2 linked regions of the Kordia sp. SMS9 genome follow. The protein of the gene in region 1 interacts with the protein of each later gene in a pairwise test. Links are inferred from orthologs where the notes say so. Each region holds a gene or a part of one and is shown in the gene's direction. Other genes may lie near its edges.

Evidence for each region. The genes of interacting proteins can lie anywhere in the genome.
Region 2: the proteins of mrdA (region 1) and KORDIASMS9_RS06270 interact in binary tests that used the Escherichia coli proteins (3 or more experiments, as listed by UniProt). The link is inferred for Kordia sp. SMS9 from one-to-one orthologs.

Annotation. Positions count from the first base shown.
Region 1 is NZ_CP031153.1:495,561-503,237, forward strand. What follows is about bases 2,862-5,861. They hold mrdA (penicillin-binding protein 2), read left to right. Parts: upstream 2,862-3,419; coding sequence 3,420-5,303; downstream 5,304-5,861. Other genes in these bases: mreC (rod shape-determining protein MreC), read left to right, coding at 2,862-2,916; KORDIASMS9_RS02250 (rod shape-determining protein MreD), read left to right, coding at 2,917-3,423; rodA (rod shape-determining protein RodA), read left to right, coding at 5,296-5,861. Also shown: purH (bifunctional phosphoribosylaminoimidazolecarboxamide formyltransferase/IMP cyclohydrolase), read left to right, coding at 1-978; KORDIASMS9_RS02240 (rod shape-determining protein), read left to right, coding at 1,047-2,084; more of mreC, read left to right, coding at 2,092-2,861; more of rodA, read left to right, coding at 5,862-6,588; KORDIASMS9_RS02265 (hypothetical protein), read left to right, coding at 6,608-7,084; KORDIASMS9_RS02270 (vitamin K epoxide reductase family protein), read left to right, coding at 7,260-7,677. UniProt on the Escherichia coli protein: Catalyzes cross-linking of the peptidoglycan cell wall. Responsible for the determination of the rod shape of the cell. Is probably required for lateral peptidoglycan synthesis and maintenance of the correct diameter during lateral and centripetal growth.
Region 2 is NZ_CP031153.1:1,431,831-1,439,516, forward strand. The notes cover bases 1,987-4,995. They hold KORDIASMS9_RS06270 (penicillin-binding protein 1A), read left to right. Parts: upstream 1,987-2,319; coding sequence 2,320-4,671; downstream 4,672-4,995. Other genes in these bases: KORDIASMS9_RS06265 (gliding motility lipoprotein GldH), read left to right, coding at 1,987-2,301; KORDIASMS9_RS06275 (hypothetical protein), read left to right, coding at 4,928-4,995. Outside these bases: KORDIASMS9_RS06255 (rhodanese-related sulfurtransferase), read left to right, coding at 1-356; KORDIASMS9_RS06260 (regulatory iron-sulfur-containing complex subunit RicT), read left to right, coding at 456-1,832; more of KORDIASMS9_RS06265, read left to right, coding at 1,816-1,986; more of KORDIASMS9_RS06275, read left to right, coding at 4,996-5,332; KORDIASMS9_RS06280 (CoA transferase subunit A), read left to right, coding at 5,464-6,162; KORDIASMS9_RS06285 (four helix bundle protein), read left to right, coding at 6,541-6,894; KORDIASMS9_RS06290 (CoA transferase subunit B), read left to right, coding at 7,449-7,686. UniProt on the Escherichia coli protein: Cell wall formation. Synthesis of cross-linked peptidoglycan from the lipid intermediates.

The DNA of each region.
Region 1 (7,677 bases):
CATTACGATACGGCAATTTTTAACTACTTCAATCACGATCATGCCATTCCAACATTGAAAATAAGCGAAACACAAGGAAAAGTATTGCGCTACGGAGAAAATCCACACCAAAAAGGATTCTTCTTTGGCAATTTTGACGACATGTTTGAAAAGCTTCACGGAAAAGAATTGAGCTATAACAACTTATTAGATGTAGATGCTGCCGTCAATTTAATGAACGAGTTTACTAATGACGATCCAACATTTGCCATCTTAAAACACAACAATGCGTGCGGATTTGCAACACGCAACACAATTCACCAAGCGTATGTAGATGCGTTGGCAGGCGATCCTGTTTCTGCTTTTGGTGGAATATTAATTGCAAATACAGAAATTGACAGAGCAACAGCAGACGAAATTCACAAACTATTCTGTGAAGTTGTCATTGCACCATCATACACGGAAGCTGCATTAAAAGCATTGAAAAGAAAGAAAAACAGAATCATCCTTATTCAAAACGAAGTGGAATTACCAAAAACACTAGTACGTACCTGTTTAAATGGTGCCTTAGTGCAAGAAAAAGATGCAAAAACGGATGTGCTGGAAGATTTAACATACGCAACCAACAATAAACCAACCGATTCGCAGTTAGAAGATTTACTATTCGCTTCTAAAATTTGCAAACACACAAAATCAAACACAATTGTTTTGGTAAAAAACAAACAATTATGTGCAAGTGGAACAGGACAAACTAGTAGAGTTGATGCGTTAAATCAATCTATTGTAAAAGCTACTAGTTTTAAATTTGATTTAAATGGTGCAGTCATGGCAAGTGATGCTTTCTTTCCATTTCCAGACTGTGTAGAAATTGCCGGAAACGCAGGAATCAAAGCTGTAATTCAGCCTGGCGGATCTATAAAAGACCAATTGAGCATCGATTATTGCAATACAGCAGATATTGCAATGGTATTTACAGGCACAAGACACTTTAAACACTAAAATTTTTGTACCTTTAAAAGTCAACACGAACTGAATAACAAAACACATATTAATAGCAGACACAACACATGGGATTTTTTGATTTCTTAACAGAGGAAATAGCGATAGATTTAGGAACTGCAAACACGTTAATCATTCACAATGATAAAGTGGTTGTTGACAGTCCATCAATTGTCGCCAGGGACCGAATCACCAACAAAATCATTGCTGTCGGTCAAGAAGCTGCGCGTATGCAGGGAAAAACTCATGAGAACATTAAAACGATTCGTCCGTTAAAAGATGGCGTTATTGCCGATTTTGATGCGTCTGAAAAAATGATCAGTCTGTTCATAAAAAATATTCCAGCACTCAAAAAGAAACTATTTCCACCTTCGTTGCGAATGGTAATTTGCATTCCTTCAGGAATCACAGAAGTGGAAATGCGCGCCGTAAAAGAATCGGCAGAGCGTGTCAATGGAAAAGAAGTATATCTGATACACGAACCAATGGCTGCGGCTATTGGTATCGGCGTCGATATCATGCAACCCAAAGGAAATATGATTGTCGACATTGGTGGTGGAACTACGGAAATTGCGGTGATCGCTTTGGGCGGAATTGTCTGTGACAAATCGGTAAAAGTGGCTGGTGATGTATTTACTAACGACATTGTATACTACATGCGTACGCAACACAACTTATATGTGGGAGAACGTACGGCAGAAAAAATCAAAATTCAAATTGGAGCAGCCACGGAAGATTTAGAAGTTCCGCCAGAAGAAATGTCGGTACAAGGACGTGACTTGTTAACAGGAAAACCAAAACAGGTACAAATTTCCTATCGTGAAGTTGCCAAAGCCTTAGACAAATCTATCTTACGAATTGAAGATGCCGTGATGGAAACCTTATCGCAAACACCTCCAGAATTGGCAGCCGATATTTACAACACAGGAATCTATTTGGCTGGTGGTGGCTCTATGTTACGTGGTTTAGACAAGCGTTTATCGCAAAAAACAGATTTACCTGTATACATTGCAGAAGATCCATTGCGTGCCGTAGTTCGCGGAACAGGAATTACCCTGAAAAATCTAAGTAAATTCAAAAGTGTATTAATTGGGAAGAAGAACTAGGTAGCACATGCAACATATCATTAACTTTCTAATCAAGAATAAAAATTTTATTCTGTTTTTAGTGTTGCTATCGATTTCGTTGCTCTTTACGGTGCAATCGCATTCCTATCATAAAAGTAAATTTATCAACTCTGCCAATTGGCTTTCAGGTGGTATCTATGAAGGCGCCAATGGTGTTTCTTCGTATTTCAACCTAAAATCTGAAAATGAACGTTTGGTTGAAGAAAATCGGCAACTCAAAAACATTCTGTACAACAAAAAAGATAGTGTAAATTCCATTGAGTTTATCGACAGTATTTCTTTTCCAACCGATTATCTATTTCGTGGAGCAAGCATTACTAAAAACAGCTATTCCAACACTAATAACATCTTACTAATCAACAAAGGAAACAACGACAGTATTGCCACCGATATGGGCGTTGTAAATGCAAAAGGCATCATCGGAATTGTAGATCGCGTTAGTGGAAATCATGCTACTGTCATCAGCATTTTAAATGTAGATAACTCAAAAATTAATGCACAACTCAAAAACACCAATCATTTTGGAACACTTACGTGGGATGGAAAAAATCCAAACGTTGTACAGTTGGAAGACATCGAAAAGCTTGCAAAATTTACTGAAAATGATACAATTGTTACGGGCGGAAACTCTACGTTGTTTCCCAAAGGCATTCCTATTGGAACAGTGAAAAACTTTAAATTGAATACCACTGAAAATTTATACAACATAAACGTGCAATTATTCAACGATATGACCGATTTAGAACACGTCTACGTCATTGAAAATTTACACAGAGAAGAAATTGATAACTTATTAGCTCCTGAAAACTAAATGGGTCCAGTTATTTTTTGGAATAGTCTCCGATTTGTCATCGCGGTTTTAGCGCAAGTATTGATATGCAATCATATTGACTTCTTGGGTTACATCAATCCGTTGGTGTACATCTACTTTATCTTTCTATTTCCGCTCAACGCCAACCGAAGTGCCTTTTTAATCATTGCTTTTTTATTAGGATTGACCGTAGATATGTTCTCAGATACAGGCGGCGCGCATGCTGCTGCGTGTGTCATTATTGCATACATTCGTCCGTTTGTATTGCGCTTTGCGTTTGGAGTGAGTTATGAGCATCAATCAATAAAACTTGAAAATACAGCCGTCGGACAGCGCTTTGTATACATTCTCATTTTGACCTTTATTCATCACTTTTTCTTTTTCTTATTAGAAATTTTTAACATATCTTCTATCCTAATCATCCTAAGAAATACAGCTTTCTTTAGTATCTTTACTATCCTAATCATCACACTATCAATAACTTTATTTAGTCGAAAAAATTCATGAGGAAACTGTTGTTATACCTTATTGTAATCTCTGTTGGACTCATCTATACAGGACGTCTCTCCTATTTGCAATTATTCAATGATGTAGAAGTTGCCACTAATTTCTTAAATGATAGTGCTATCAAAACAGAATATACCTATCCTGAACGCGGTTATGTATACGATAGAAACGGAACATTGCTCGTTGCCAACCAACCGTCGTATGATGTCATGGTCATTCCACGCGAGGTGAAAGAATTCAACAAAGCGGAATTTTGCAAACTATTGCGCATTACGGAAGAAGAATTCGCCACAAAATTAGAAAAAGCTAAAAAACACTCTTGGCGTGTTCCATCGGTGTTTGTCGCACAAATGGCAAAGCGCGATTACGCATATCTTCAAGAAAAAATGCATCGTTTTAAAGGTTTTTACATTCAAAAACGTTCCATTCGTAACTACCAAACCGATCACGGCGCCAATGTGTTAGGGTTTATCAGCGAAGTAGACGATCGTGATTTAAAAAAGAATCCATATTACCAATCTGGCGAATTGATTGGTCGTACAGGCATTGAAAAGTCGTATGAAAACGAATTGCGCGGCGTCAAAGGTGTGAAGCGCATTCAAAAAGACATCCACAACAAGGTGATTGGTTCTTATGAAAATGGGCGTTTAGACACACTTCCCGTGAACGGAAAAGACATTCAAATCACGCTTGACGCGAAATTACAAGCATACGGCGAACAATTAATGGTTAACAAACGCGGCGGCATTGTCGCAATTGAACCTTCTTCGGGAGAAATATTAGCCTTGGTTTCTGCACCAAGTTACGATCCTGATCTGTTGGTTGGTCGTCAACGTTCCAAGAATTACAGTGCCATGCATTATGATTCTATCAGAAAACCAATGTATGACAGAGGTTTGTTAGCACAATACGCGCCTGGTTCGCCATTTAAAACCTTAAATGCATTAGTAGCACTGCAAGAAGGTGTGATTACGACACAAACAACCTACACGTGTCGTAGTGGCTATTATTACGGCAGAAGCGGACGAAAAATGGGCTGTCACTGTGGAAGCGGAAAGCGAAATGTAATCAATGGAGTAGCAAAATCCTGTAATGCGTACTTTGCCAATGCATATCGACAAATCATCAGCAAATACGATTCGCCACGAGAAGGCATGAATGTTTGGAGTGATCATATCAAAAGTTTTGGTTTGGGCGACTATTTTGGCAATGACTTATCTACAGGACGTAAAGGACGCATTCCGACAGGAGATTATTATACAAACAATTATTTTAAGCATGACAAATGGCACGTTCTCAACACTATTTCCAATGCTATTGGACAAGGACAAGTAGAATTGACGCCGATTCAATTGGCAAATATGACCGCAGCAATTGCCAACAGAGGACATTATTTTACGCCACACATCATCAAAAAAATTAATGGAGTATCTATAAATAATCCACATTTTACGGAACCAAAACACACAACTATTGACAAGCAACATTTTGAACCTGTGATTCAAGGAATGCACGATGTATTCAGTATGAAAAAAGGTGGAACCGCTCGTTGGCTAAATGTTCCTGGAATTGAAATTTGTGGAAAAACAGGAACGGCAGAAAACTTTATCAAAATTGATGGCGAACGAACACAACTGACCGATCATTCAATTTTTGTGGCGTTTGCTCCAAAAGATAATCCTAAGATTGCCATTGCGGTTTTTGTAGAAAACGGTTATTATGGAGCGCGTTGGGCAGGAAAAATTTCTAGCTTAATGATTGAGCAATATCTCAAAGGCGAAATTAGCTTGAAAGCTATGGAAAAGTTAGTCTTAGAGAAGAGTTTGGAAGAAGAATATGCAAAGCCACTAAGTGGAGAACCATTTACCATCAATGAGTAGAGAAGTAAAATTTGTCAAAAAAATAGACTGGCTTTCCATATTGCTGTACTTTTTGTTGGTCGGAATTGGTTGGATTAATATCTACTCCGCTTCTGTGACCGAAAGTGCTAACGGACTTTTGGATATGAATCAGTTATACGGAAAACAATTGTTTTTTATTGGCACAAGTCTCGTTTTAATTCTGCTCATCCTTTCCATAGAAGCCAAGTTTTACGAACGATTTTCTAGTATTATTTATGTCATTGCTTTACTAAGCCTGCTCGGTTTGATGATACTTGGTAAAAATATCAATGGCGCCACTTCTTGGTATGCCATAGGAAGTTTTACACTACAACCTTCTGAATTTGCCAAAGCTGCCACCGTACTTGCCTTAGCGAAGTTTCTGAGTGATATTCAAACGAATATCAACATCTTTAAGCATCAATTATTTGCCTTTGCTATTATTTTATTGCCGCCTATGCTCATCATGCTACAACCTGATGCAGGAAGTGCCATGGTGTATATGGCGTTCTTTTTTGTATTGTATCGCGAAGGTTTGCCTGCTATTTATTTGTGGATTGGCTTTTTGCTGGTGCTACTCTTTGTGGTCACCTTAAAACTAGGATATATTTATACCATTATTGGAACCGCTGTTTTAGGACTTGCCTGTATATTTTTCTTTTTCAAGAAGAAACTAAAGCGAGAACGCAAAACAACGCTGGCATTGACCTCTTTGGTTGCCGCAATCGGTTTTATTTTGGTGGTAAACTATATCTTTTACAATGTATTTCAGCAACACCACCGCGATCGTTTTACCTTGGTGTTAGGCTTGGAAAAAGATCCTGTAAAGCTTGAAAAGATGCGAAAAACCTTTGGCTTTAACACCAATCAATCAGAAATTGCCATTAGTTCGGGTGGTTTTTCTGGAAAAGGCTGGCAAAAAGGAACGCGTACACGAGGTGATTTTGTCCCTGAACAAGACACTGACTATATTTTTACAACCGTTGGTGAAGAATGGGGATTTTTAGGAAGTTCGGTTGTCATCTTTTTATTTGTCTTTCTATTATTACGAATTCTGCACAGAGCCGAACAGCAAAAAAACAAATTTAGCCGCGTATATGGTTATAGTGTTGCTGCGATTTTGTTTTTTCACTTTGCCATCAATATTGGAATGGTGATTGGCTTATTTCCAACGGTTGGAATTCCGCTGCCATTCTTTAGTTATGGTGGTTCAGGACTTTGGGGTTTTACCATTTTACTCTTTATTTTTATTAAGTTGGATGCGAATCGGATTAATGAGTGGTAAGTTTTAAAAAAATATTCTTATGAAATTATTAATTACAGGTATTACCGCGCTCCTATTTCTATCATGTGAAAGCATTCCAAAACAACCAGAGGACATTATCGAAGATTTCATTGTGAAAATTTTTAAGAGCGATTCATACACAATTGAAGATATAGAAGCCTTTATGATTCCTGAATACTTTCAAAAGAAGAATACTTTATCTGAAAAAAACTTAGATATACATCTTTCCTTCATGAGAGAGATCACAAATAGAATGAAGGTATTTCTTAAAGAGAATAATTTTGAATATAAAATTATACCAAAAAATTCTACTGAAAGTAAAAACTATAAAAACATTGTTTACAGTCGAAATGGCTCCGTATTTTTAATGACCTGTAATGACGAACATGTTGCTACTTTTATTATTGAAGACAAAAAACTATATGCATACTATGTAGACATTTATCTTTCTGATAAGAAAAATTATGTTCCTTATTTTTTCTTTGAGAAGAATTAATGCGTAAATAAGTAATAAAACGTAGAAATGATTACTGTAAGCTTATCATTTTATAAAACAGCCAATACGATTTCTTAAAATTAGCTTTTCATAGAATATTCTTCAAAAATACTTTCTATCTTTAGTGAGTAAAAAAGCAGTTTTAATTTCCCCTACCAAAATTAAAAATATTTGAATGGAACATATCATACTTTCTTTACTAACCAATAATGGGTATTTACATGTGGATCGTGAGTTGTTAAACCTACAATTATTATCGCATCCTGAGTATCCAAGTTTAAAATCTATTACAGATACGCTCGATTATTTTGAGATTGAAAATTTAGCCGCCACAGTTCCAAAAGAAGCTTTAGACCAAATGCCAGCATCATTTTTAGCATTGGCAAAAGGCGAAAATGGCGATGAAGTCGTATTGGTAGAAAAGAAACGCAATGGCATTCACGTTACAAATCCGGAAGAAAAGAAAGAGAAACTTACTGAAGCTGCATTTTCTGAACGTTGGACAGGAACGATTGTCGCGGTAGAAGAGCAAGAAAAAGCAAGTGGCATACAATCCATTCAACAAGCACTTCCCTATTTTGTGGTGGCAGCCG
Region 2 (7,686 bases), 940 kb from region 1 along the record:
GAATTATCAATTATGCGCGCCAAGTAGAAGCGCAAAACTTGGAAAACAAATTCATCGGTAAAAACTTTGTATTCGATCACCGAAGAGGCGAGCGTATTTCAGAAGACATTATTGCCAACTGTCACCAATGTGGAAATCCGTGCGATACGCATGTAAACTGCGCCAATGAAGCCTGCCACTTGCTATTTATTCAGTGTAAATCTTGTGCGGAAGCCATGAATGATTGCTGCTCTGACGACTGTAAAGAAGTACACAGCTTGCCAGCAGATGTGCAAAAAGAATTGCGCAAAGGAAAAGAAGTCAGCAACAAAATATTCAAAAAAGGACGATCAGAAGTATTGAAGTATAAAAAGTAGATTTTCAATGCTACGTAAATAATCCTATCTTTACAACTTTAGAAAACAATACGAACCCTACATCTGCATCCCCGAATTGCAGATTCTATATATAAAAATATGAGTTGTAACAGTTGTTCAACTGGTAAAGACGGCCAGCCCAGAGGCTGCAAAAACAATGGTACATGCGGTACGGATAGCTGTAACAAGCTCACAGTATTCAATTGGCTGTCAAACATGTCATTGCCTAGCAATCAAAAACCCTTTGATTGTGTAGAAGTGCGCTTTAAAAACAGTAGAAAACATTTTTATAGAAATACAGAAAACTTAACCCTAAGTATTGGTGATATTGTAGCTACAGAAGCGTCTCCTGGACACGATGTAGGTATTGTAACGCTTACAGGCGAATTGGTACGTGTGCAAATGCGCAAGAAAAAAGTAAGTCCTGAAAGTGAAGAAATCAAAAAAGTATACCGAAAAGCTTCTCAAAAAGATATTGATGTTTGGTCGCGTTCGCGCGATAGAGAAGAAGAAATCAAAAAGCGTTCGCGCGAATTGGCAATTGCCCTTGGTTTGCAAATGAAAATCTCAGATGTAGAATTTCAAGGAGATGCCTCCAAAGCAACGTTTTATTATACTGCGGAAGATCGTGTAGACTTTCGTCAGCTTATTAAAGACATGGCAAAAGCCTTTAGCATTCGTATAGAAATGCGCCAAATAGGTTTCCGTCAAGAAGCAGCTCGCTTGGGCGGAATTGGCTCTTGTGGACGCGAATTGTGTTGTTCTACATGGTTGACCGATTTTCGTTCTGTAAATACGGCTGCCGCCAGATATCAGCAACTTTCGTTGAATCCTCAAAAATTGGCAGGACAATGCGGAAAACTTAAATGTTGTCTCAATTTTGAATTAGATGCCTATTTAGAAGCCTTGCAACAATTTCCAAAAAGTGATGTAAAATTATACACAGAAAAAGGAATTGCCGTTTGCCAAAAAACAGATATCTTTAAAGGACATATATGGTACGCGTATGAAGGTGAATGGATGAATTGGCATAAACTCACTACCGATCAAGCCAATGAAATCATCGCGCTAAATGCGAAAAAAGAAAAAGTCATAAGTTTAGAAGAATATGCTTTAGAACTTATTGAAGAAGATGAAAATACTAAAACAAACTTTGAAAACGTTGTAGGACAAGACAGCCTTACACGATTTGATAAAAAACCCACTCGAAACCGAAAAAGAAGAGGCGCACAACACAAGAAAAAGCGTAGAAACAACAATACCAAAACAGGCGCAACTGCAAAAAATACCAACAACAACCAAAAGAAAGCAGGAACCGCTCCTAAAAAAGGCAATACAGGTGGAAAAAACAATCCTCGAAACAAAAACAACAATCGCAATAAAGCGACTACTGAAAATGCGAGAGGACCAAAAAACACCGGTAACAAGAATAACAACAGACGTAAAAAATCGAACAAAAATGCAAAGCCTAACTAAAAGCGCATTTTTTATAGCTATTCTTAGTATCCTACTCATTTCTTGTGATGGCAACCGTGTGTATGACCAATATGTTTCTACAGGAAACTCTTGGGACAAAGACACGCCTCTGACATTCAAATTCCAACAGCCAGACACGATACACAAATACAATTTGTTTATCAATGTGAGAAACACCAACGAATATGAATTTCGTAACTTGTTTCTCATTGTCAACATGAACTTTCCAAATGGAAATGTTGTCAAAGATACCTTAGCGTACGAAATGGCAAAACCAAATGGAGAATGGCTTGGTACAGGTATGACGACCAAAGAAAGTAAACTTTCATACAAACCAAACGTACGTTTTCCGTTTGAAGGAACGTATGAAGTAAGCATACAACAAGCCATGCGAAAAATTAATGAGCCTCAAGGAATCCAGAGCTTACAAGGAATTACAGAGGTTGGCTTTAGAATCGAAAAAAAATAGTGCAAACAACGTATTAAAATGGCAAAAAAGCAGGTCAACAACAAAAAACAAAAACCTACCAAATTTAGAAAATTCGTCAAGTGGTTTTGGATTGTCTTCGCAGGAGGAATTTCCAGTATCATCTTATTATTTTTATTAGCTTCTTGGGGAGCTTTGGGTGATATGCCTTCGTTTGAAATCTTAGAAAATCCACAAACAAACTTAGCATCACAGGTGATTTCTGCCGACGGAAAAATATTAGGAAAATACTATCTAAAAGATAACAGAACACCTGTTAATTACAAAGAACTACCAAAAGATTTGGTCAACGCACTCATTGCGACAGAAGATGCGCGTTTTCACGATCATTCCGGAATTGATGTACGCGGAACTGTGAGAGCATTTGCATACTTAGGAAGCAAAGGTGGAGCGAGTACCATTTCGCAACAGTTGGCACGACAATTATTTGTAGGTGTCCGATCGAGAAATTTATTCGAAGCTGGGATACAGAAAATCAAAGAATGGGTCATTGCGACACGCTTAGAACGCCAATACACCAAAGAAGAAATCATTGCGATGTATTTCAATATTTACGATTTTGGAAACAACGCCGATGGAATTCGCTCTGCGGCGCGAATTTACTTTGGGAAAGAGCCGAAAGAATTGAAAATAGAAGAATCGGCAATGTTGGTAGGCATGTTTGTAAACTCTTCTTTATTTAATCCAAGAAAAAGACCAGAACGCGTAAAAGCTCGACGAAATGTAGTGCTTGGGCAAATGTATAAATACGATTACATTACCGAAGCAGTAAAAGACTCATTGCAAGAATTACCATTGGTCATAGATTACAATCCAGAATCGCATAATGAAGGTTTAGGAACGTATTTTAGAGAACACTTAAAAGGATTTTTGAAGAAATGGATCAAAGAAAATCCTAAAAATGCCAAAGGTGATAAGTACAATATTTATCTCGACGGATTAAAAATTTATACGACGATTGATTCGCGCATGCAAAAATATGCAGAAGAATCTGTGGAAGAGCACATGAAAAAACTGCAAGCAGAATTCTACCATCAAAACACGAAAAAACGGAATAAAAATGCACCATTTGCCAAAGATGTTGAGCAAAAATCTATTGATTTCGCTTTAGAAAGAGCCATACGACAATCCGAACGTTGGCGCATCATGGAATCAGAAGGAAAATCAGAAAAAGACATCATAGCTTCTTTTGATCGAAAAACACCGATGACCGTTTTTTCATGGACACACAAAAACAATCGCATCGACACCATTATGACGCCGCGTGATTCTATCAAGTATTCAAAATTCTTTTTGCGTGCAAGTTTTATGTCGTTAGAACCACAATCAGGAAAAGTAAAAGCGTGGGTTGGCGGTATCAATTATAGAAACTTTAAATATGACATGGTCAAACAAGGAAAGCGTCAAATTGGTTCTACATTTAAGCCTTTTGTATACGCTACCGCGATTGATCAATTGCACTTATCACCTTGCGATTCTATGCCAAACGGACCGTTTTGTATTGAAGAAGGCAAATACGGTTTGTTAGAACCTTGGTGTCCAAAAAACTCCGATGGAAAATACGAAGGCATGCGAACGCTGAAAGGTGCGTTGGGAAGCTCGGTAAATACAGTGACAGCGCGTTTAATGGACAAAGTAGGTCCAGCCAATGTGCGCTCTTTAGCACAGCGATTGGGTGTAGAATCTGAAATACCAGAAGCACCATCCATTGCTTTAGGAACACCAGATATTTCACTCTACGAAATGTTGGGTGCGTACGGAACTTTTGTCAATAAAGGGGTGTACGTAAAACCCGTAATTGTGACACGAATTGAAGATAAAAACGGAACCATTCTTTACGAATTTGTGCCAGAAACCAAAGATGTATTGAGTGAAGAAGTTGCGTATACCGTTGTCAACTTGATGGAAGGTGTTACCACAAATGGTTCGGGAAAAAGATTGCGCCACAAGGGAATGGAAAGAAACCATGTATACAAAGATATCATGACAGGGTATCCATACCAATTCAAAAATCCAATCGCAGGAAAAACAGGAACCACACAAAACAACAGTGATGGTTGGTTTATTGGAATGGTACCTAATTTAATTTCTGGAGCTTGGGTTGGAGGCGAAGATCGTCAAATTCGCTTTGCGAGCACAACCTACGGACAAGGAGCTTCCATGGCATTGCCAATTTGGGGATTATTTATGAAGAAATGCTATGCAGATACTTCGTTATCTGTTTCGGCAGACAAATTCCCAAAACCTGACGAAGAAGATATGACGATCAGAGTGGATTGTGACAAAGTTACGACCACTAAAGACGATACCAAAGAAGATCCTAATGATAAATTGGAAGGAATTGATTTTTGATTAAAAGAATTCCTGTTGGGCATTACTCAGCACTTGGCAAAAGTATATGAAAGATAAAAATCAGCTCATAAGATTGATTGTGATTTTAGGAATTGGAATCTTTCTAATGTATCAAGTTTATCAGTTCAAATTTTCTTTTTTTGTATTTGATGGAATCATATTTGGTACAATAGCATTTTTTGGTAGTACATATTGGATTTGGGCTGTTTATAAAGATATTCGAGCATATAAATCGACTAAGAACAGTCGTTTTTTAATGATACCAAGTATAGGAATAGCTTTTATAGCAGTAATTGCAGGATTGAACTGGAAAAATAACGCCGAATTCAACAAGCAGACTTTAGTTCGTGCGTATTATGATGGAGATTTTAATGGAACAAGTATTGACTTCAAAGAGGATGGAACCTATATTTTTGATAACCAAGCAATAGGATTTAGCACGTATGTTTACGGTAATTATAAAATCAACGGACAATCAATTCGTTTAGAAAGAAGCGAAATTGATAATGTCATTAAAACCGATTTGCTCGAAATCAAAAATATTGTGGAAAATGGAATTGATCATTTGGCTGGAACCTATATTTTTCAAATAGAACCCAATGGAAATGAGTTAAAACTTGCTACTAAATTTAGAGTTGTTGAAGACAATAGAAAAAAATAGATTTCTCATTATAGTTCTAACCTTCATTACAAAGCTTATTATAGAATTTGGCTTAAACTCAGATTAAATTATTCCTAAAAATTCAAAACATCTTTTAAAAATTTCGTAATTTTCAATCAAACTATTGATTGATGATTAACAAAAAGATACATTCTGTGCAAAAAGCCGTTGCAGGCGTTACTGATAATATGACGTTGATGCTTGGCGGTTTTGGATTGTGCGGAATTCCCGAAAATGCCATTGCCGAATTGGTACAACTTGGTGTTACAAATTTAACGTGCATCTCAAATAATGCAGGTGTGGACGATTTTGGACTTGGATTATTATTGCAAGGACGACAAATAAAAAAAATGATTTCTTCGTATGTGGGTGAAAACGACGAATTTGAACGTCAAATGTTGTCGGGCGAATTGGAAGTAGAACTCACACCACAAGGAACGCTTGCCGAAAAATGTAGAGCTGCACAGGCAGGATTTCCTGCATTTTATACACCAGCAGGTTATGGAACCGAAGTTGCTGAAGGAAAAGAATCCAGAGAATTTAACGGAAAAATGTACATTTTAGAAAAAGCCTACGAAGCCGATTTTGCGTTTGTAAAAGCTTGGAAAGGTGACGAAGCTGGAAACTTAATCTTCAAAGGAACTGCACGCAACTTTAATCCGTGTATGTGTGGCGCCGCCAAAATTACGGTGGCTGAGGTAGAAGAATTGGTGCCTGCGGGCGAATTAGATCCGAATCAAATACACATTCCTGGGATTTTTGTACAACGTATTTTTCAAGGAGCGCATTATGAAAAAAGAATAGAGCAACGCACCGTACGCAGTCGTTAATTTGATGATTTGAAGATGGTTTAATTTGAAAATGATGTATCAAAGAACAGTTGGATGAGAAATGACAGGTATAAGGTAATTGTACAACCAGCGAGATGCAGTTATTAATTTGATGATTTGAAGATGGTTTAATTTGAAAATGATGTATCAAAGAACAGTTTGATGAGAAATGACAGGTATAAGGTAATTTTACAACCAAGCGAGATGCAGTTATTAATTTGATGATTTGAAGATGGTTTAATTTGAAAATGATGTATCATGGACAGTTGGATGAGAAATGACAAGCATAAGGTAATTGTACAACCAGCGAGATGCAGTTATTGATTTGATGATTTGAAGATGGTTTAATTTGAAAATGATGAATCAAAGAATAGTTAAATGAGAAACGACAAGGACAACGTAATTGTACAACTAACTTTTGAATTTTCTCTTCAAGTTATTAAGTTCTCTGAAGAATTAAGGAGTTTGCATAAATACGAAATGAGTTCTCAAATTTTTAGAAGTGGAACGTCCATAGGAGCGAACATAAGAGAAGCGCAAAATGCAGAAAGTAAAGCAGATTTTATTCATAAGTTTAAGATTTCTGCGAAAGAAGCAGACGAATTGGAATATTGGTTGTTATTATGTGAGAAATCAGAGTTTTATCCAAATCCGACAAAAAAACTATTTTCAGATTTGACATCCATCATAAAAATAATAAGTAAAATCATAGCAACCGCTAAACGAAGATGAACATGAGCGTTGTTAAAATAAAGTAGTATCTAATTTCAAATCAATACATTTTCAAACAAAAAAAGAATAAAAAGAGTCAAAATATTTAGTTTGATAGAGCAGCGTTTCTAAAGTTGAACAAAATATAGAACGGAAAAGAGTTGCATTATCAAATTTTCAAATCGACATATTTTCAAACAAAAAAAGAATAAAAAAGAGTCAAAATATTTAGTTTGATAGAGCAGCGTTTCTAAAGTTGAACAAAGTATACAACGGAAAAGAATCGCATTATCAAATTTTCAAATCGACACATTTTCAAACAAAAAAGAATAAAAAAAGAGTCAAAATATTTAGTTTGATAGAGCAGCGTTTCTAAAGTTGAACAAAGTATACAACGGAAAAGAATCGCATTATCAAATTTTCAAATCGACACATTTTCAAACAAAAAAGAATAAAAAAGAGTCAAAATATTTAGTTTGATAGAGCAGCGTTTCTAAAGTTGAACAAAATATACAACGGAAAAGAGTTGCATTATCAAATTTTCAAATCGACACATTTTCAAATCAAATAAAAAGATGTTAGACAAAAACGGAATCGCAAAACGAATTGCAAAAGAAGTAAGAGATGGATACTATGTAAACTTAGGAATCGGAATTCCTACGTTGGTGGCTAATTTTGTAAGAGATGATATAGAAGTAGAATTTCAAAGTGAAAACGGCGTGCTCGGAATGGGACCTTTTCCTTTTGAAGGAGAAGAAGATGCCGATATTATCAATGCAGGAAAACAAACCATTACCACCTTGCCAGGCGCTA